DNA from 3 places in the Crystallibacter crystallopoietes genome. Region 3 is predicted to be linked to each of the others. Evidence: predicted binding sites of a transcription regulator. Region 3 holds the regulator's gene; each other region holds the start of a gene.

Region 1 (6,974 bases), 230 kb from region 3:
ACGGCCACTTGGGGCGTTCCCGCAAAGAGTACGCGGAAAGGTCTCGAAGTTCCCGTCATGCGGAGGGCTGCCCGAACGTTCCCCGCGCAAATCCGGAGCCAACACTGGAGGAGCGCTTAACCTCAGTTTCCTTGGCCACGGAGTTGTAGGAGGAATCGCGGATGGAGCGGAGAGCACTCTTGCGATCGTCGCCGGAGAGGTGGTCTATGTACAGGACACCGTCCAAGTGGTCCGTTTCATGCTGGAAGCAGCGTGCGAGCATGCCTTCGCCTTCCAAGGAAACAGGGTTGCCGTTGACATCAACGCCGGTCACACGGGACCAGCGCCGCCGCTGCACTGGGTAACCGAGGCCGGGAATCGAGAGGCACCCCTCCACCCGGTCTTCCTGAAAATCATCGCTGTTTTCCAGGACGGGGTTGATGACGTGACCCCGCTGCCCGTCGATCAGGTAAGTAAAGACCCGCAGGCTCACTCCCACTTGCGGTGCTGCGAGGCCAGCGCCTTCCACACTTTCCATCGTCTCGTCCATGTCGGCCACCAGCTTGGCCAGTTCCGGGCCGAAGTCGCGAACAGGCTCTGCCTTGGTGCGCAGCACCGGGTCCCCGATAATCCGAATACTCAGGACGGTCATGCGTGAATCTTCCTTACTGTCGCTCAGCCGGGTGTCCGTTCCAGTCTAAGTGGCCTTATCCAGCGACCGGCCGCAGCACAGCAGCGGGCGGACCGATGGGCAGCAGCGCACGGCCGGCGTCGGTCACCTGCAGCTGCAGGTCCCAGACCCGGCGCAAAGCGCAGAACTTGTACCAGTGGTATTTGAGTACTTCCGGATTGGCCCGCATGGGCCGCACTTCGGTCTCACCAATAGCAACGCCCAGCAGCAATGGAGAGTCTCCGTGTGCCCACGGCTCCCACGTACCGGCCTGGGCGTCCACCAGGCTTTCCTGCGCTTTCATTCCCGCGACCAGCTGCATAACAACTTTTTCATCCATGGGCTTGACCTGGCCGTTGCGGTCCGTGCCTTTCGTCTTGAAATCGATCAGGCACAGCCGGCCCCCGATGCGGGCCACGAGATCGAGGGTGCCGGCGTAGCCGACCTCGGCGTTCCACACGGTGATCTCGGGCGCTACCGGTTCCACCTGGTAGAGCTCCCACCACTCGTCAAAACGCGCGGCGAAGGCATCTTCCCCGTTGGCCCTCAGTTCCTCGCGGGCCTCGGCCATGCGATGCGGGCGGCCGAGGGCGCGCAGCGAGACCTGCTCGCAGTAGCTGTGTACCCGGTCGCCGCGCAGTGCTGCGGCATCCCGGAAGCGTTCCGCCGCCGTCGAGGCTTCCTTCGCCAGTGCTCGGAGTTTCGCCGGATTGCCCGCCGCCTCTGTCAGCCGGTGGTCCTGCGCCATGGCGGTGGCCGCCATATGGGAGAACCAGCCACCCAGATCCACGGGCGCCTGGGAAATGACAGTGGTAATGGACGGCACACTGGGCAGTTCAGTGGTTGAGCGTGAATACATCCGCCCGAAGTCGGTTTTGTGGGCCAGTGCCGGATCAGTCATACCAAGAATCATGTCAGAGACGGCTGACGGTTTCCTGCCGGAAAGAAAACGGCCCCTTACCTGTGGAAAGGCAAGGGGCCGGCTTCTGACGGTGGGCGATACTGGGTTCGAACCAGTGACCTCTTCGGTGTGAACGAAGCGCGCTACCACTGCGCCAATCGCCCGTCTGGGATGCACTCCCGGCTAACCGGACCTGCATCGTTTATGAATGTTAGCCGACGTTCGCCCTGACGCAAAAACGGCGGATTTTGCCGTACCGACGCGCCAGGCCCCCGGCCTCCTCGCCCGGATTCACGTCACCTCAAACCGCGTCTGTGCATGCCACTCCGACGCCGCAAATAGGCCGCAAAACCGGCTCTCGAACCCTCGATTGGACGAAGCGGAAAACGTCCTATAGAGTCTTTACTCGTTGGAAATCGAGAAAACGTTCCGGTCAAACCGGAGGTAAACTTGATGAAATCCACATGCGGACGTAGCTCAGCTGGCTAGAGCACCACCTTGCCAAGGTGGATGTCGCGGGTTCGAATCCCGTCGTCCGCTCGCAAGTCACTGTAAGTGCCAGTTCTACTGGCCGGTCCTGAATCTGCAGGCCACGGTGGGGTGGCCGAGAGGCGAGGCAGCGGCCTGCAAAGCCGTATACGCGGGTTCGAATCCCGTCCCCACCTCGGTTACGGTACTTCATAGTTCTTGCAGTTGTTTTGCCTAGCAATGCAACAAACCCTTTATGGGCGATTGGCGCAGCGGTAGCGCGCTTCCCTGACACGGAAGAGGTCACTGGTTCGATCCCAGTATCGCCCACGGAAATGGCCCGGTTTACCGGCACCATTCCACGCGGACGTAGCTCAGCTGGCTAGAGCACCACCTTGCCAAGGTGGATGTCGCGGGTTCGAATCCCGTCGTCCGCTCCAATCCGATCATTGCGCTTGCGGCGCCGATGCTGAAGGATCCAGGGCGATTGGCGCAGCGGTAGCGCGCTTCCCTGACACGGAAGAGGTCACTGGTTCGATCCCAGTATCGCCCACAAAGAACGGCTCCCCCTCGGAGCCGTTTTTGCATTTAACGGCTATCTCCTCAAGCGTGGAGATCCGGGCTATCCGCCTTCCTGGTGCCGGCATCTCCCCCTCTCCTTCTCTTTCGGACCATTTCCAGCCTGATTTGACTGATGCCAGACAGACCGGCCAAGAGACTAATAGGCCAAGGCCCGCTCCATGCCGCCTCCACAGGCGGCCGGACCCACGTTCCTTCCTGCACAGGCCACTTGTCCTCCACATTGGCGCTTTTTCCGTGCTATTCGAAGACGTGTTCTATAGCGTTGGGGGTATGGCAATCGCACCGGTCGAAGCGCATCAGGAGCCCGTAGGCTTCCTCGCTTCGGTGCAGGCCGCCCTCCAGGACTTCTCCGCCAGTTTCCAACAGGAATGGCTCCTGCAATCCCCCAAAGACCTCGCCGCCACCGTCGCCGGCATCGAAGAGATCTCCAAAACCGTCGAGCAACTCCAGGTCATCGGCGCCCACGCCGTCGACCAGCAGAACATCGCCCAAACAGGCGAAACAGACCAGCGCATCCCCTGGGCCGACCCGGTGCAGGGAACCGGCCCGGACGGCAAACCGAAAAAGCCCGAATACAAGGACGCCGCCGAATACCTCCGCCAGAAACTCAAAATCAGCCGCGGCGAAGCCAAACGCCGGCTCCGCGTCGGCTCCAGCACCATGCCATCGACCCTGATGACCGGAGAACAGGCACCCCCGAAACTCGAACGCCTCGGCGCCGCCCTGACCTCCTCGAAGATCAGCGGCCAGGCCGCAACCCTCATCCGCGACGCCCTCGAACGCGTCCGCCCCACCGCAACCCCCGCGGGCCTTACCGCGATGGAAAAGCAGCTCACCCAGCAGGCCACCGAATCAGATATCGACGGCCTGCGCGAAATCATCAAACGCTGGGAAGCCATCCTGGACCCGGACGGACTCGAACCCACCGACGAACAACTCCGCGCCAAACAAGGCGTGTTCTACCGCGGCAAACGCCAGGGCCTCCACCGCCTGGACATCGCCGCCACCCCGGAACAATACGAATACCTCGTCACCGTCATGAACGCCGCAACCAACCCGCGCGTCAAAACCACCTTCGCTTCGGAAGACGGCACCCCGGCAGACCCCGCAACAGCCGGCGGCACCCCCGCGGACACCGCCGACACGGGCGGAGCGGGACCGGAACCGGAATGGCAAGGACCCACCCGGCCGCAGAAACTGCTGCAAGGCCTCGTCGGCGCCTGCCAGATCGCCCTGTCCACGGACAAACTCCCCTCCAGCGGCGGCCACCGCCCCCAAATCATGATCACCCTCGACTACCAGGACCTGGTGGACCAGATCGGCGCCTCCGCCGACGCCGTATTCGGCGGACTGATCAGCCCCAAAACCGTCCGCAAAATCGCCTGCGACGCCGACCTCATCCCCCTCGTCCTCGGCGGCAAAGGCGAAATCCTCGACATCGGACGCGCCCAACGGCTGTTCACCCCCGCCCAGCGCCGCGCCCTCGTCGCCCGCGACAAAGGCTGCGCCTTCCCCGACTGCACCATGCCCGCCCCCTGGACCGAAGCACACCACATCGAATTCTGGGAAAAGCACAACGGCCCAACGTCAGTTCACAATGGTTGTCTTTTGTGTTCCTACCACCACCATCTGCTGCACGACGAAAACTGGAAAATCGACATCCGGGACGGAATCCCCTGGTTCATCCCGCCCCGCTACATCGACCCGGACCAAAAACCCCGCCGCAACCGCTACCGACTCGCCGGCATCTCCCTGCCCGACGCCACGCCAAGATTCGCGGCCGATGGACCAAGAACTGACTTGGAGTCTCCACCTCCACCGGCAGAACCCTCACTAACACCTGGCTCCGGCCCACCCGGCCAACAGGCAGAAACATTGCTGCCACTCTTCACGGCTGACAGCGCCACGACACCGGATCATTCCACGGCACAGTATGTTCCGACGCCGCCCGAAACGGCCCAAATACCTGCCGTATCCGACGCTGCCAAGAAGGCGGTACCGGCCGACAAGCCGTTGCAGGGCGGTCATAAAGACTGGAACCGGCCATTCGACGACTGGCCGCTGCAACCGATCGAGCCACCCTGGTGAAGTACCGGGCACAGCTGGGACTGTAAGAAAAACGGTGTGTAAGGGTTCGGCCTGATCCGAAAGGAGATGGCCGTGTCAGAGTTCACGACCGAGATGACAGGGGCGATGATCGATCCCGTGACGGGAGAGATTATCGATCAGAAGGAGCTTGCCGAGCGACTGCTCGCGCAGGCCAAGGAACAGGGCGTGAGCCTGGTCGGCCCCGGCGGGCTGCTGAACCAGCTCACGAAGAACGTGCTCGAAACCGCATTGGACGCGGAACTGACCGAGCACCTCGGCCACGAACACGGCGAAACCCCGATCGCGGCCAACATGCGGAATGGCACCCGGTCCAAGACCGTGCTGACCGAGATCGGCCCGGTCGAGATTCAGGTTCCCCGGGACCGGGACGGGTCGTTCGAGCCGGTGATCGTGCCCAAGCGGAAACGGCGCCTGGACGGGATCGACCAGATCGTCCTCTCGCTGTCCGCCCGGGGGCTGACCACCGGGGAGATCGCCGCGCACTTCGAGGAGGTCTACGGGGCCACGGTCTCCAAGGACACCATCAGCCGCATCACGGAGAAGGTCGTTGGCGAACTCGCGGAGTGGTCGGCCCGTCCGCTGGATCCGATCTATCCGGTGCTTTTCGTGGACGCGATCGTCGTCAAGGTCCGCGACGGGCAGGTACGGAACACCCCGTTCTACGTCGTCATGGGAGTCACCGTGAACGGGGAGCGGGAAATCCTCGGCATCTGGGCCGGCGACGGTGGCGAGGGCGCCCGGTTCTGGCTGCAGATCTTCTCCGAACTGAAGAACCGCGGCGTAGAGGATGTGTTCATCGCCGTGTGCGACGGGCTCAAAGGGCTGCCGGAGGCGATCACGACCACGTGGGAGCGAACAGTGGTCCAGCAGTGCATCGTGCACCTGATCCGCAACAGCTTCCGCTACGCCGGCCGGCAGCACCGCGACGGAATCGTCAAAGCCCTCAAACCGGTCTACACCGCACCCAGTGAGCAGGCCGCGAAGGACCGGTTCAACGAATTCAAAACCGAGTGGGGCCAACGGTATCCAGCCATCGTGCAGCTCTGGGAATCCGCATGGGCCGAGTTCGTGCCGTTCCTGGAGTACGACGTGGAGATCCGCCGGGTGATCTGCACGACGAACGCGATCGAGTCGATCAACGCCCGCTACCGGCGGGCGGTGAGAGCCCGCGGGCACTTCCCGAACGAGGCCGCGGCGCTGAAATGCCTTTACCTGGTCACCAGATCTCTTGACCCTACCGGCGGAGGCCGGGCACGCTGGGTAATGAGGTGGAAGCCGGCGCTCAACGCGTTCGCGATCACCTTCGCCGGACGGTTCGAGAGAACCGCTCACTGATGAAAACCGCCGGACCCCACACACCGTTTATCGGACAGTCCCGCACAGCTCCATGGCCTCGAGTTCCTTGCCCTTGGTCTCGGGCACAAACTTCCAGACGAGCAGTAACAAGTCTCTCTTTGGCGGCTACCTGTACCGGGCCTGCCCGGCCTATTGACGCACCCTGCCTCGGGCCTACGATAGAAGTAGGCGGGAGCATGCGGCTCCCAGGAGCGAAGGGAGGTGTCTGTGTCTGTATTTGACGAGCTCAAGGGCAAGGCCGGACAGCTTAAGGACAAGGCCGCTCATCTGGTCGGCGGCAATGCCGACAAGCTCAAGGACGGCGTCGGCAAGGCTGGAGATTTCATCGACAGCAAGACCGGCGGCAAGTACTCCGGGCAGGTAGATGGTCTGCAGGCCAAAGTCGCGAACCTCATCGACAGGGCAGATGGTGGAAATACCCCCGGTGCCGCAACCGATAAGGGCAGCCCTTCGGCATAACTTCTCTTAGAGCACGCCAAAAAGGCGCTGGTCCTACCGGGAGGTAGCACCAGCGCCTTTGTGCTGTTTCTGCCATTCTGGGAGGCCTCAGGACTCCTCGCCAGTCAACCCTTCACGTGCCAGGGCTGTCAGTCTGGAAACGGCCCGGTAGTACTTCTTCATGTAGCCGCCGGACATCATCTCCGGAGTGAAAAGCTCATCGAACGGGCGTCCGCTCGCAATAATGGGCACGTCCTTGTCATAGAGCCGGTCCGCCAGCACGACAAAGCGCAGGGCTACTGATTGCTCGGTAATCGTCGCGACGTTGTGCCACGCCACCGCATCGATACCGTCGATGAACTGCCGGTAGCGGCTCGGATGCACGCCTTCGAGATGACTAACCAGATCCGAGAATTCATCGGCCGCGACCACCTGGCCCTTGAAGTCACTGTAGACCCGCCGTTTGAGTTC
Region 2 (6,974 bases), 580 kb from region 3:
GGCAGGCATGGAGTACTACGATCTGGCCGGCAACTATAAGGCTGTGCTGCTGCTGGACGCCGACACCCGCCTGGCCCCGGACTACCTGGCAACGGGGCTGCCGCTCTTCAACGATCCGGAGGTGGTGGCCGTCGCGGGTCGGGCACGCTCCTTGCGCGACCGCTGGAAGCAAGGCGCCGTGGGCAGGGTTCTCCTGGCCTATCGGGAACGGCTGTACACGATCGTCCAGCTGCTGCTGAAGTACGGCCAGGCGGCCAGGCCCGCCAACGTGGTCACCATCGTGCCCGGCTTCGCCAGCATGTATCGGACCAGCGTTCTGGCCGATATCGACGTCGATGCCCCCGGGTTGCTGATCGAGGACTTCAACATGACGTTCGAGATCCACGCGAAGAGGCTCGGCCGCATCGATTTCCACCCCTCCGCGGCAATCGCCTACACCCAGGATCCGGACAACTTCCATGACTACGTCCGCCAGATCCGGCGCTGGAGCCTGGGGTTCTGGCAGACCGTCCGCCGCCATGGCCTCCACCTCGGCCGTTTCTGGGCAGCCCTGCTGCTGCACATTGTGGAACTGATCACCGCCAGCGTGGTTCTGGTGCTGGTCATTCCGGCGCTGCTGGCCGGTGCCCTGCTGGATGTGGTGATCCTGCGGCCACAGGATGTCCTGCTGGGCATTCTCCTGCCGGACTATCTGCTGACCGTGATCACCGCCTGTGTGCTGCGGCGGCCCGGCCTGCTGCTGCTTGGGCTGGTCTTTCCGCTGGTCCGCCTGATTGATGCCACGGTTTGCCTGGTTACCGCCGTGCAGGCCTGGACCCGGAAAACCAGCGGCGTGTGGATCAGTCCCGCGCGCCGCCTGCAGCCGAGTTAGCGCCGCCATGAGCGGACCACGCCGCCGCCTCTGCCAGAAGCGGGAGGATATGGTCGGTCAGCAGCGGTGCCAGATCGTCTCGTGCCTCCGCCTCATCGGGGTGCAGCCAAAGAACTTCTTCGATCTCGGCCGCCGCTACCGGAGCCTGGTTTGTCTCGCAGCTGAAGATGCCGGCATCGATGAACGTGTCCGTCTCATTGGCCGCGGCCCCGTACCAGCGACCCATGTCGGTCAGTTCCATTTCGGCCACCCGGATGCCCAGCTCCTCCTGGAGCTCCCGGACAGCCGCCGCTGCAAAGCTCTCGCCCGGCTCCAGCTTGCCGCCCGGCTGCATGAACTTGGAAGTGCCGCGCTTGCGGACCAGCAACAGCCGGCCGGCGTCGTCACGGATAACCAGGGCAGAAAGCGTCAGTACGGTAGGCACCAGCAAATCGTATCGCCGCTGCCTGCCCCTGTGCCGCTGCCCGCTCCTTTGCCAGGGAGCAGGTCATGACTGCCGAAGCCCGAGCCTCAACTTCCGGCAAGCCAGATCCCGTCCCGGGCACGCCAAGTCCCGCGCCTGCAGCTCTCGGTACGTCAACCCCGGACGCTCCCACTCGCGAAGATATGGGCCTGGAGTCTGCCTCCAGCGGCCGCGACCGCTACCTTGACCTGCTGCGCGCGATCGCCCTGGTCCGCATCGTGGCCTTTCACACCTTCTTCCAAGCGGTATGGCTGAGCGTGGTGTTCCCCTCCATGGGCGTGATGTTCGCGCTCGCAGGCTCGCTGATGGCCCGTTCCCTCCAGCGTCCGGCCGCCGACGTCCTGAAGAGCCGGGCTCGGCGGCTCCTGCTGCCCCTGTGGGCCTACAGCCTGACGGTGGTGACGGCTCTGGTGGTTCAAGGCTGGCGGCCGGAGCCAGGCGACACCGGTGGCTGGTGGCTCAGGATCCTGCTCTGGCTCGTCCCGATCGGCGACCCGCCCTTCCCCGAAAGCATCGGTTCCGATGCGGGCCTGACCGAGACTTCATGGGGGATGGAGTCGGCGGATATCCTCTGGTACATCCGGGCGTATTTCTGGTTTGTCCTGCTGTCGCCGCTGCTGCTCAAAGCGTTCAGGAGACTGCCGTGGGTCACCCTGATGGCACCGCTCGGACTCGTCGCCGTGCTGGGCCTGGAAATCGTCGTGATTCCCGGTGCCATAGACAGTCCCGCAACAGACTTCGCCACCTACGGAGCCTGCTGGATTCTTGGATTTGCCTATCATGACGGGCTCCTTCGCCGGGTGCCGTTCCGTATTGTTCTGACCGCGGCGCTGGCGATCATGGGTCTGGGGCTGCTCTGGGTTTGGTCACACCTTGAAGAGTTCGGCTGGGACCTGGGAGTCAACCCGCTGGGGCAGGCCTTATGGTCCTTCGGCGTCTGCGCGTTGCTGCTGCGGATCTCGCCCTCCTGGTCCCTGCTTCCGCGACCATTGCGGTTCCTGGACAAAGTCATCGCGCTGATTAACAACCGCGCCATCACCATGTACCTCTGGCACAACCTCGTGCTGATCGCATCGGTCCCACTGATCGACCTGCTCTGGAACTTACCGGTCCTCGAAGAAAACCTGCCGTGGCTCCTGGAAAGCGAACTGCTGCAGTTCATCGTCGTCTGGCCGCTGCTGGGACTGGTTTTCCTCGCCATCGGCTGGATCGAAGATGTGGCAGCCAAGCGGCGGCCTCGGTTATGGCCCACAGCAGCGCAAGGGAAAGGTTTGTCAGGAAAAGCGACAACGACGCCGTGAGCATGACCAGCCCCGCGCAAACGTGGATCAGGATTTCCGGCGGGGAACGCGGAAAGTAGTCCAGGCCGAGGACCAGGCCCAGGCACATGTCCAGACATAGTCAGGAGAGCGTTAGGTGCTTGCGGCGGCTTGGGCTGCGGCGAGCGCCTCGGAGATACCCGCGTGCCAGTACAGGTTGCGGCGCGCTCGTCGTTCCGGGTCGAGGTACGCCGGAGGAATGAACCAGGGGATGCCCTGCCTGACCTCGATTTCCCAGTTCCCGTTGTCCATGAGGGCATGGTGGAAGCTGCAAAGCAAGGTTCCGTTAACTACTTCCGTAGCTCCGCCATCCCACCAAGGCTTGATGTGGTGGGCTTCGGTCCAGACCGACGGTATGCAGCAGTCGGGGAAAGCGCAGCCTTTGTCCCTTGCGACAAGTGCCCGGCGCATCGCACGGTTGAAGAACCGGTGCTTCCGGCCGACGTCGAGAATTTCACCCTTCGAGCCGAGTACCACCGGAATGATGTCGGCGTCGCAGGCGATCCGCCGTGCAGTCTTAGGTGTGACCAGCCCGCCGAATACGGCATGGCCGCTGCCAGAGATTTCGCCGCAGAGTTCTTTGTATCCGATGGTGACCATGACCTGGGGGCGGTACCCGCCGGTGTCCGGTAGTTCGTCGGTTGCCAGCGCCAGTTTGCAGCCCGCAACGAGCCCGTCAAGCAGTTGCTGCTCTCTGGTGCGCGGGTCCTGCCATACTTGGCCGCTGTCTTGTCCGTTCTCCGGCTCAGCTCCGACAGCCTCAGGGTTCTCCGGGCAGGCACCATGGTCTGAAGGGGCGCGGTTTACTGCAATGCGCGGGTTGGTGGCTACGTTCATGACCGTGGCGATGTACTCATGCTGTTCGTCGGTAGCCGCGATTTCGAGTTTGTGGAGACCGTTGCGCTTGCCCTTGTAGAAGATGCCCTGCCGGGCCTTGAGCAATTCAGGAGACGGCTCGGCCCCGTCCTGATCCAGTGCTTCTTCCCAAGCGGCCACGAGTGTGAACAACACGTCTACGTTGGTCTCCTGGGCCTGACGGGTGAGGTTCTCCTCCATGGCGACCAGGGCTTCAGGCGCCGCAACCGGGCGCACACGGTCCACCGCATCCCGGATCATGGTGGCGGCCTTGCCGCTGATGGCTCCCTCGGCCAGCGCTTGGCCGAGATGTTCCAGCTTCGCTGCTCCCGGCTCGCCATTGAGCCGGCGCTGCGGCAAGATGTCCGCCGCGACCCGGAGCCGGCGACGCGCCTCCGTCCGGCTGATCCCGAGGCGTCCCCGAAGATAGTCGGCTGTGTCTTTGAATTCGGGGCGCGGCTTCTTCCGGCGAGCGCCGGTTGCTGCGTCGGAAGTTGTATCTGATGCTACGGAAGCGGACGCGTCCGCAGGCGCAGGAGGTTCCGACCAGCCAAGGCCGCTGCTGGACTCACCGAGAGCCGCAACGTTCTGGTCTTCCACCGCTCGGGCACCGACCAGCTGCAGAAATTCGACGACCTTGGCCAGTTCTTCGGTGAAGGCAACAGTGTCAGCGAGATCCCGACGGGACATCACCACCGAATCCTGGACAAACTCATCGGCTATCCGGAGGACTTCGGCGCGCAGGGCAACGAGGGAGCTGCCCGCCCCGTCCGTTTCCTCCAGCATCCCAATGGCCATACCTCAACGCTATTGGAACGCCTGTTCGAGGAAGAGGCTCCTTCGGGCTTATGTGGACAAGTACCGGCTGTGGAGGAGAAGCGCCGCCGGCAATGTAGATCCCGGGCCGGCGACCTCCTCACCACAGCACAGCCCGAGCAGGTCTCGGGCAGCGCGGCAACGTCTTTTAGGTGGCCCGCACCGTTCCGCCTTCCAGGTACTTCGCTACCGCGTCTTCGCTGACCCGGTAGCTCTGGCCGATCCGGACGGCAGGCAGCTTGCCGGTGTGGACCAGCCGGTAGATGGTCATTTTCGAGACGTTCAGGTGTCCGGCGACCTGGGCGACGGACAGGTATGTCTTGTTGCTGTCGATCTGGTTATCCATGTGGATCCCCTCCTAGTGTCAGCCGACGGTCAACGCCTTATTGAGGAAGGCGCTGATGACCCGGCCTGCAGTATTGGTGTACGACGACGACCCCTGCGCGCGTTTGGTAGAGGCCCGCGTGTTTTGGTGCGCCGGCTGGGCGCGCATGCGGTCGTTCAGGTAGAGCAAAGCCGCGAGGACCTCGGAGAGTTCGCCGTCGTCCTCTACGGTTTTCTGCAGCAGCCGGGCGTGGGCGTCACGCAGGGTTGGACCCGGCGTGCAGCCCAGCTCCCGGTCCAGCAGCCGACGGCACTTGTCGTAGGCCTGGAGGCCCTCGGCATAGCGGCCGGCAGACTCAAGCGTGGTGACAAGCGTGGACCACGCCCGTTCGTTCAGCGGCTCCGACGCCACCGCCTGCTCGGCCCAATGCACAGCGTCCTGCGTGCGTCCGAGATGCTCAGCGGTTTCGGCCGCCCGGATCTGCACCGACGTCACCAGGGACGCATGGTGGACACGAGCCTCGTCGGCCCACTCGGTCGCCAGTTCGTCCCCGAGCAGCGGCGCCGACGCGAGCTTCAGCGCCTGCGCCAGCAGGGGATAGGCCTCCGCCGGCGCGCTTTCGTCGGCCTGGGCGACCAACTGGTTGAACCGGACCAGATCCACCTCCACCAGGTCCGGATCGAGGACATAGCTGCCGGTTGCGGTGCGCAGCGGGCCGGTCTTGGCATCGCCGGGCTGCAAACTGCGCCGCAGCAGGCTGACGTAGCTTTCCAGTGTGGCTTGTGCTTTGCCCGGTGGCCTGCCGCCCCAGAGCAGTTCGATAAGCTCGCCTTTGGAAACGGGCGAGCCGAGTCTCAGCAGCAGAATTTCAAAGATCTGCCTGGCCTTCGGGCTGCCGAGGGTGGTTGACGTCAGGACGGTTTCGCCCCGACGGACTTCAAGGTTGCCGATCATCTGTACAGAAATGGGCGTGGCGTGCCCGGCGGTTAATTGCTCCACACATCCCCCTTGCATCTCGCATCCCCCAATGCGCGCATTCCCCACGAATGCTTCCTTCATCATGACTGGTAACAATTGAGTTTCAATGGTGCAGTTGGGGCATGTCGGGGGCCCAAAATTGGGGGTTGCCCGAATAAGGATTCTGAGGCAAAGGCAACGGAGGGTGACGGGATGACAGTGCTGATAGCGGGATGCGGCGACCTGGGTACGGAAGCGGGCCTGCGTTTCGCCGCGGCCGGCCACCGCGTGATCGGCTGGCGCCACTCGCCGGAGAAGCTGCCTGCGCAGCTGGAGGGCGCAGCCGTGGACCTCACCGGCCCGCTGCCCGAAATCCCTGCCGACACCGAGATTGTGGTCATGGCGACGGCTGCCGCCGAACGGACGGAGGCGGCCTACCGCAGCGCGTATGTTAATGCTCTCGCCAACCTGCTGGATGCAATAGAGCGCGACGGCGTCCGGCCGCGCCGGGTGTTGTTCGTGTCTTCCACCGCGGTGTATGGGGAGAACGACGGCGGCGAGGTCGACGAAACCACGCCGGCCCGGGCAACGTCGGCCACCGGCAGGATCCTGCGCGAGGCGGAAGAGTTGCTGCACGCCCGGCTGCCGTCCGCCATCGTGCTCCGGCTGGGCGGTATCTACGGTCCAGGACGCACACGGCTGATCGACCAGGTGAGGCAGGGGACCGCGGTCATTCCGGACCCGCCCCGGCTGACCAACCGGATCCACCGGGACGACGCCGCCGCCGCGATCGTGCACCTGACCACGGCTGTCGAAGCGCCGGAGCAGATCTACCTGGGGGTCGATTCCGAACCGGCCGAACTGGGAGAGGTGTTGCGCTTCCTGGCGGCCGAACTGGACGTGCCGGAACCGCCCAAAGCAGCGCCTGCACCCTCGGGACGAGCCAACACCGCCCGCGGCGGGGACAAGCGCTGCAGCAACAGCCGGCTTCTCGCCACCGGCTTCCGGTTCCGCTTTCCCTCGTTCCGCGAAGGCTACCGATCAGTCCTTGCCGGCGAGGGCGTGCGCCACCCCTGACGGCTCGATATGCGCGTGGCACGGCCCTGGAGAAAATCGCGCCGCTGGGACGTCTGAATTGTTGTGTATGCGGGTACAGGACAATAGACAGGCATTGAGGGGGAGTCCATGACACAGCAGGAATCCGATGTGAGCCGGGGAAGTCCGCGCACGATCCAGGAAGTGCTCAAGGCATTCTGCAGAGCTACATTCAGGACGGCTCGTACCAGTTCCACAAACTGCTGACCGACGGCGAAGTCGGGATGCTGGTCTGGACCGGCTCGACCGATGAGCTGGAAATTCACGACGGCG
Region 3 (6,974 bases):
CCGGGTATTGACATCGACGGCGGTCACCGCTGCCCCGGGCGACTTCAAGGCAAGAGTGAGAGCGATCGGTCCCCAGCCGCAGCCAATATCCAGAAGGTTCCCGCTTGCAGGTGGGGAGGGCACGTCGGCCAGGAGAACCGCCGTCCCTTTATCAATGCCGTCCGGACTGAAAATACCATTGGACGTCGTCAGCTGGCGGGACTGTCCGTCCAGCACCACGGTCAGAGGCTTGCGAATCTCGGGTTTTTCGGGCTCCGCACTGAAGTAATGATCTGTGGCCATAATCCGCCAGAGTAGTGGTCCGGGAGAGGAATGTGTATCTAGGCAGTCCTAAGGCGGGCCGAAGTGCTGGTATGGTAGCTGCATGTGGAATAAGTGATTGCGCCGTTGCGGCAGCCCCGGCCCGCAGCTAATCTTCTCTGCCGTTGAGCCCAGCTCCGAGGGAAGATGACGCACAGTCCATCCGGAAACGTAAGCCAGTTCCTTCTTTCTTGAACCTGTGGCGGTGTGTGCCGCAGTTTTCCGATCTTCATTAGCCGAAGCAAAAAGGCAGCGGCTCCCACCAGATTAAGTGCCGGCGGCCGTGCGCCGCCCTTTGTCAGGAGGATTTCTTGACCCCTCATCAACATAGACCGGCTGGCCCCTCGGTACCCGAGGCCGCTGAGGTCTACGATAGAACTACAGACTTTTCAAAGGAGAGCATGTCCACCACTAGCAACAGCCAGCCCTCGCCGGAACCGGAGCTGAGCCCGGAGGAAATCCAGGCGGTCATCGACCGGATTCTGGCCAAGGATACTGCGGCACGGACGAAGTCCGGCGGTGTCAGAGGCAGGGCACAGGCCATCTCGACGTTGGACGAGGAACACTCGGAATTCGACGGCGAGCAGCAGGACTTGGCCGAACGGCGCGCCTTGCGCCGTGTTGCAGGTCTTTCTACTGAACTCGAAGACGTTACCGAGGTCGAATACCGGCAGCTGCGGCTTGAGCGGGTCGTCCTTGCCGGTCTCTGGACTGAAGGTACCGCCGACGACGCCGACAATTCGTTGCGTGAGCTTGCGGCGTTGGCAGAGACCGCAGGTTCCGAGGTGCTTGACGGTGTGGTGCAGCGGCGGCTCAAGCCGGACCCCGGCACGTTCCTTGGATCTGGCAAGGCGCAGGAACTGCGGGACATTGTGATGAGCACCGGTGCGGATACCGTCATTGTGGACGGCGAACTTTCTCCGTCTCAGCGACGGGGCCTGGAAGACATCGTCAAGGTCAAGGTGATCGACCGTACCGCCCTGATCCTTGATATCTTCGCCCAGCATGCCAAGAGCCGCGAAGGCAAAGCGCAGGTGGAACTGGCCCAGCTCGAATACCTGCTTCCGAGATTGCGCGGCTGGGGCGAATCAATGTCCCGGCAGGCGGGTGGCCGGGTCGGTGCCGCCGGCGGCGGCATTGGTTCTCGCGGTCCGGGTGAAACTAAGATCGAGCTGGACCGCCGCCGGATTCGTACCCGCATGTCGAAGCTGCGCCGGGAAATCGCCGGGATGAAACCGGCGCGCGACACGAAGCGGGCCAATCGAAAACGAAATGCTGTTCCGTCCGTTGCCATAGTCGGCTACACGAATGCGGGCAAGTCGTCGTTGCTGAACCGTCTGACCAATGCGGGCGTCCTGGTGGAGAACGCGCTTTTCGCCACCCTCGATCCCACGGTGCGGAAGGCCGAAACCGCCGATGGTCTCGGTTATACCCTGGCTGACACCGTCGGCTTCGTCCGCTCGCTCCCTACTCAACTGGTCGAGGCATTCCGCTCGACCTTGGAAGAGGCTGCGGATGCGGATCTCATCCTGCACGTTGTCGACGCTTCCCATCCGGATCCCGAAGGACAGATTGCTGCTGTCCGGGAGGTGCTCACTGAAGTTGACGCGCGAAAGCTTCCGGAAATCGTAGTCCTGAACAAGGCGGATGCAGCCGACCCGTTTGTCGTCGAGCGTCTGCGCCAGCGTGAACCGCGGCACGTCGTGGTTTCGGCGCGTACAGGTCAAGGAATCCCGGAACTGCTTGAGGCCATCAGCGAGGGAATTCCACGTCCAACGGTGAAGCTTGAATTGTTGATTCCATATGACCGTGGCGAAGTGGTGAGCCGGCTACACAGTCCGGATGCGGAGATTCTCTCCGTCGAACATGTCGAAAACGGAACGAAGCTGGAAGTGAAGGTCCGTGAAGGGCTGGCTGCAGAGCTCGGACCCTTCCTCCATCGTGGTTGAGGCGTCGTTGAACGAGAAGGAAGCGTTGCGTCTGCTTGACGTTGCGGTGCGTGCCATGGGCGGGCAGAACCGCGCTGGGCAGCATGAGATGGCCGACCGCGTTGCTGAGGCGTTCAGTAATCATGAACATCTGCTTGTTCAAGCGGGGACGGGCACCGGCAAATCATTGGCGTATCTCATTCCCCTGATCGTCCATGCCCTTGAGAGCGAGAAGCCCGCGGTTGTTTCCACCGCGACGCTGGCCTTGCAATCCCAGATCGTCAAGCGCGACCTGCCGCGGCTGCTCGAGGCTATCTCGGACGAGCTGCCACGCCCGGTGGATGTAGCCCTCCTGAAGGGGCGCAACAATTACCTCTGCCGGCACAAACTGGCGGGCGGTTTCCCCGAGGAAGATGCTCCCGACGCTCTCTTCACTCTTGGCGAGGACGCTGTACCGCATCCTGCCCCGGCAACCGCTGGCCCGGCCTCCGGGCTAGGAAAAGAAGTGGTACGGCTGCGGGAATGGGCGGACGAGACTGACACAGGCGATCGGGATGAGATCGTCCCCGGCGTCAGCGATCGGGCGTGGCGACAGGTTTCAGTGAGTTCCATGGAGTGCCTCGGAGCGCAGAAGTGTCCGATGGCGGCAGAGTGTTTCAGCGAGCAAGCCCGCACGCGGGCCGGTGAAGCGGACGTGGTGATCACCAACCATGCACTGCTGGCTATCAATGCCTTTGAAGGCTTGTCGGTACTCCCGGAATACGACGTGGTAGTCATCGATGAAGCACATGAACTGCAGGACCGTGTCACCAGCGCGGTCGCTGGGCAGCTCTCGGTGGCGATGGTGCATACGGCGGCGTCGATGGCCCGCAAGCATACTGCGGCCAGCGTCGAATCGATCAACAGCGCAGCGAAGAGCCTCGAAATAGCCTTGGCCGCCACTGCCACGGGGCTGATGGCCTCTGGGCTGCGTGACGATCATGAGATGGCGCTGACGCAGTTGCGTGAGGCTTGCCGAGTCGCACTTTCCGACTCCAAATCGGACACATCGAACAGCGCGGACGGTGGGCGGCAGATGGCCCGCTCCAGGCTGATGGTTGTGCTGGAGGTATGCGACCGGATTCTCTCCGCGGCCCAGGCTCGGGAGGTCGTGTGGATTACCAGGCCCAGCAATTTCGGGTCCGGAACCGATTTCGGGTCAGAGGACGATACGCAGCCCGCAACGGTCAACGTGGCACCTCTGTCCGTGGCCTCACGGCTACGTGAAGGTTTGTTTGACGGCCATACTGTGGTTCTGACTTCGGCGACGTTGGCCATCGGCAACGCTTTCGATGCGGTGGCCGGATCGCTGGGACTGATGGGGGCCGGTGCACCGGCGTACTCAAGTGCAGACGTTGGAAGCCCGTTCGACTATCCGAAGCAGGGAGTGCTGTATGTGGCTTCGCATTTGCCGAAGCCTGAGCGCGGAACTAGCGCCGAACAGTTGGACGAGCTGGAGGCACTCCTGAAGGCTTCCGGAGGCGGGGCATTGGGGCTGTTCTCTTCCCGGCGGGCGGCCGAGGAAGCGGCCGCTGAAATGCGACGGCGGATCAATAGCGAAATCCTGTGCCAGGGCGAGTCATCGATCGCTGCCTTGGTCAAGCAGTTTGCGGCGGAGCCGGATACCTGCCTATTCGGGACGATGACCCTATGGCAGGGTGTGGACGTGCCCGGAGACGCCTGCAGGCTCGTCATCATCGATCGGATTCCGTTTCCCCGTCCGGATGACCCTCTCATGACAGCGAGGACCCGCTCGGTGGCGCAAGCCGGAGGCAACGGTTTTATGTCCGTCTCCGCTACCCACGCCGCAGTCCGCCTGGCTCAGGGGGCCGGACGCCTTATTCGCGCCGCGGGCGATCGTGGCATGGTCGCGGTGCTGGATTCCCGCTTGGCGAACGCCCGTTATGGCAGTTTTCTCCGGTCTGCATTGCCCCCATTCTGGTCAACTAAGGACCGGAGCGTGGCGCTGCAGATCTTGGAACGGCTCTCAGCCCGTCAGACGGGTTGACCGCCCTTCCCGCTATGCGAAGCCAATGATATTAGTGCGTGCTCATCGAGTCCGATGAGGCATGCACGGGTGGACCTACCGCCCCCACCCTGCAGGAAGGCCAAGTCTGTGGGTGATGGCACCACAGAACTCGTGACGCAGAAGGCGCCCGGCCCTCAGCTCCGGCCTGTCCAAAGAGATGGACATTATTGCAAGGGAACGTTAGCTGCAGCGCCGCAACTAGCGGGAAAGCCGTTCGCTGCCATGCTGGCGGGACGAGACCGCCTTGGCGACAAATAGCATCCGTCTACAAAGTACGCATCACTGAAACCACTTTGCCCATGACCGTTGCATGGTCGCCGAGGATCGGTTCGTATTGGGTGTTTTGTGGCAACAACCAAGTATGGCCGTCCCGCTGCCGAAATGTCTTCACAGTTGCCTCGTCGTTGAGGAGGGCTGCCACGATATCTCCGTTGTTGGCGCTTTGCTGCCTCCGCACGACAACCCAATCACCATCACAGATGGCTGCGTCAATCATGGAATCGCCGGAGACCTTAAGCATGAACAGTTCGCCATGGCCAACCAACTGTCTCGGAAGGGGCATAACATCTTCGATGACCTGATCCGCCAGGATGGGGCCGCCGGCGGCGATACGACCGACGAGGGGAACCATGGCTGTGTCCGACCCGCTGCCGAGATCTGAGACGGTGGAACCGTTGATACTTCTGACATTGTCTGCCTGTTCCACCCCGGCCATTCGGGCAGCGCCGTCCTCAATGACGAGCGGAGTCAGCACTTCCATGGCGCGGGGACGCTTGGGGTCACGGCGGATGTAGCCCATCTTTTCGAGTTGGATCAGCTGGTGCGTCACGCTGGACAGGCTTGCCAGTCCGACGGTGTCACCGATTTCCCTCATCGATGGCGGATAACCATTAGCACTTACAGACTCCTGGATGGTTTCAAGGATTTTCTTTTGGCGCGCAGTCAGGCCCTTGGGCTGCCCTGCAGCCCGAGTCGGCTTTGTCTGTTTGCTGTCTGATGTGGCAGCTGCTCTGGAAACGTTCTTCGACATGGCCCGGACTCCGGTTTCTCCGTCCGATCCGAGTCAGCAGTGCCGTGCCTGAATTCGAACCGGAATCTTATTTTGTCAGTGGCAGCTGATGCACTTCATGTACGGCCACCTTTGGTTTAACGCTAGGGGAGTCATGGTGGACTTTCAAACATTTGTTCTAGTGAGTCTCGACAATGTTCGATCATAGGTGCTAAAACTGTGGAAGAAGGATTCGAACGTAAATTCGAATAAGGAGATCTCGGACATAAACGTTCGCAGATCGGGAAAGGTGTCAACATGTCTGCACAGCTCGCACCGCAGTCGCCTGCCGTACCGCGCCATACTCAACCACTCCAGCTCACCCGTCGCGGCCGTCTGCTGTTGATCGGCCTTCCGCTCATCCTTTCGGCTGCTGCTTTGTTGACGCTGATCGGCTTCTTTACGGCTCCCGCAGTGGCCTCCACCAGTGGCGGTCTAGGAGCAGGCGAGACGATCACTGTGACGGTCGGCTCCGGGCAGACCTTGTGGGAACTCGCCAGTGCCGTTGCCCCTGAGCGGAATCCGCACGATGTGATCGCTGAGATTTCGCAATTGAACAACCTTCCGGACTCGATCGTGCACGCCGGACAGCAACTGCACGTACCCGTCAGCGGCGACGGCCAGCGGCCGTAATATGAGACCCTCCGGCTGGCCCGATTCCTGCCCCGGGCCGGCCGGAGCTTAAGCTTGATCGGTGAGTGACCAGCTAGAACGCCTGAATCGCCTGCCTCTTAGAGACAACCTCAGAGGCTTAGAACCCTACGGCGCACCCCAGCTACATGTGCCGGTGCTGCTGAATGTTAACGAGAACACCCATCCACTTCCCGATAGTGTTCACAAGGCCATTGCGGCCGCCGTCGAGGCGGCAGCAACGGGGTTGAACCGTTACCCGGACCGCGAATTTACACAACTGCGTCAAGCGTTGGCTCGTTACCTGGGCCATGGGCTAACGGAAGAAAACGTTTGGGCTGCCAATGGCTCGAACGAAGTCCTCCAGCAGATTCTGCAGGCTTTTGGAGGTCCAGGCCGACGCTTACTGAGCTTTCCTCCTACATATTCGATGTATCCGTTGCTCGCAAGCGGCACAGACACCGAATATGTCACCGGAGCTCGCTCCTCCGACTTCAGTTTGACGGCCGAGGCAGCCGCTCGGGCAGTCAGGGAATCAGCCGCCAATATCGTCATTCTCTGTTCGCCTAACAACCCGACCGGGACGGCTCTGGGCCTGGACGTTGTAGAAGCTGTGTACGAGGCCGGGGCCGAATACAACACCATGGTCATTGTGGACGAGGCATATGCCGAGTTTGCCCACACCGGCACCCCCAGCGCGCTGGAATTGCTGCAGGGCAGGGAGCGTCTGATCGTTTCGCGAACGATGAGCAAGGCGTTCGCTTTAGCGGGGGCACGCGTGGGCTATCTGGCCGCGGCGCCCGAAGTGACGGATGCCTTGCGTTTGGTCCGCCTGCCTTACCACCTGTCCGCCATCACCCAGGCAACTGCCGTTGCAGCCCTGGACCACGCGGATGCGCTGTTGGCCAACGTTGAAGACATTAAGGGCCAGCGTGACAGGATCGTGTCCGAACTCACGGATATGGGTCTGCGTCCCGCGCCCTCGGATTCGAACTTCGTA

What was found. The regulator LexA, encoded in region 3, represses DNA repair genes until DNA is damaged. The targets are predictions, from matches to a motif close to TCGAACANNTGTTCGA.
Region 1: AC20117_RS17705 (DUF222 domain-containing protein) is a predicted target of LexA. The motif match lies at 2,842-2,857, and genes of this name have one in related genera.
Region 2: AC20117_RS14210 (HNH endonuclease signature motif containing protein) is a predicted target of LexA. The motif match lies at 4,320-4,335, and genes of this name have one in related genera.

What each region holds. Positions count from the first base shown of each region.
Region 1 is NZ_CP018863.1:3,845,165-3,852,138, reverse strand. It holds gene fmt (methionyl-tRNA formyltransferase) at 1-59, opposite strand, end outside; gene def (peptide deformylase) at 56-631, opposite strand; gene AC20117_RS17740 (cytochrome) at 687-1,550, opposite strand; tRNA gene AC20117_RS17735 (tRNA-Val) at 1,643-1,714, opposite strand; tRNA gene AC20117_RS17730 (tRNA-Gly) at 2,017-2,090, shown strand; tRNA gene AC20117_RS17725 (tRNA-Cys) at 2,145-2,215, shown strand; tRNA gene AC20117_RS17720 (tRNA-Val) at 2,277-2,348, shown strand; tRNA gene AC20117_RS17715 (tRNA-Gly) at 2,382-2,458, shown strand; tRNA gene AC20117_RS17710 (tRNA-Val) at 2,500-2,571, shown strand; gene AC20117_RS17705 (DUF222 domain-containing protein) at 2,871-4,688, shown strand; gene AC20117_RS17700 (IS256 family transposase) at 4,794-6,044, shown strand; gene AC20117_RS17695 (antitoxin) at 6,273-6,524, shown strand; gene zapE (cell division protein ZapE) at 6,612-6,974, opposite strand, start outside.
Region 2 is NZ_CP018863.1:3,035,703-3,042,676, forward strand. It holds gene AC20117_RS14195 (glycosyltransferase family 2 protein) at 1-871, shown strand, start outside; gene AC20117_RS14200 (NUDIX hydrolase) at 840-1,295, opposite strand; gene AC20117_RS14205 (acyltransferase family protein) at 1,361-2,635, shown strand; gene AC20117_RS14210 (HNH endonuclease signature motif containing protein) at 2,747-4,306, opposite strand; gene AC20117_RS14215 (helix-turn-helix domain-containing protein) at 4,473-4,670, opposite strand; gene AC20117_RS14220 (AfsR/SARP family transcriptional regulator) at 4,689-5,648, opposite strand; gene AC20117_RS14225 (NAD-dependent epimerase/dehydratase family protein) at 5,820-6,683, shown strand.
Region 3 is NZ_CP018863.1:3,617,535-3,624,508, forward strand. It holds gene AC20117_RS16750 (class I SAM-dependent methyltransferase) at 1-282, opposite strand, end outside; gene hflX (GTPase HflX) at 702-2,249, shown strand; gene AC20117_RS16760 (ATP-dependent DNA helicase) at 2,203-4,275, shown strand; gene lexA (transcriptional repressor LexA) at 4,562-5,326, opposite strand; gene AC20117_RS16770 (LysM peptidoglycan-binding domain-containing protein) at 5,603-5,977, shown strand; gene AC20117_RS16775 (histidinol-phosphate transaminase) at 6,039-6,974, shown strand, end outside.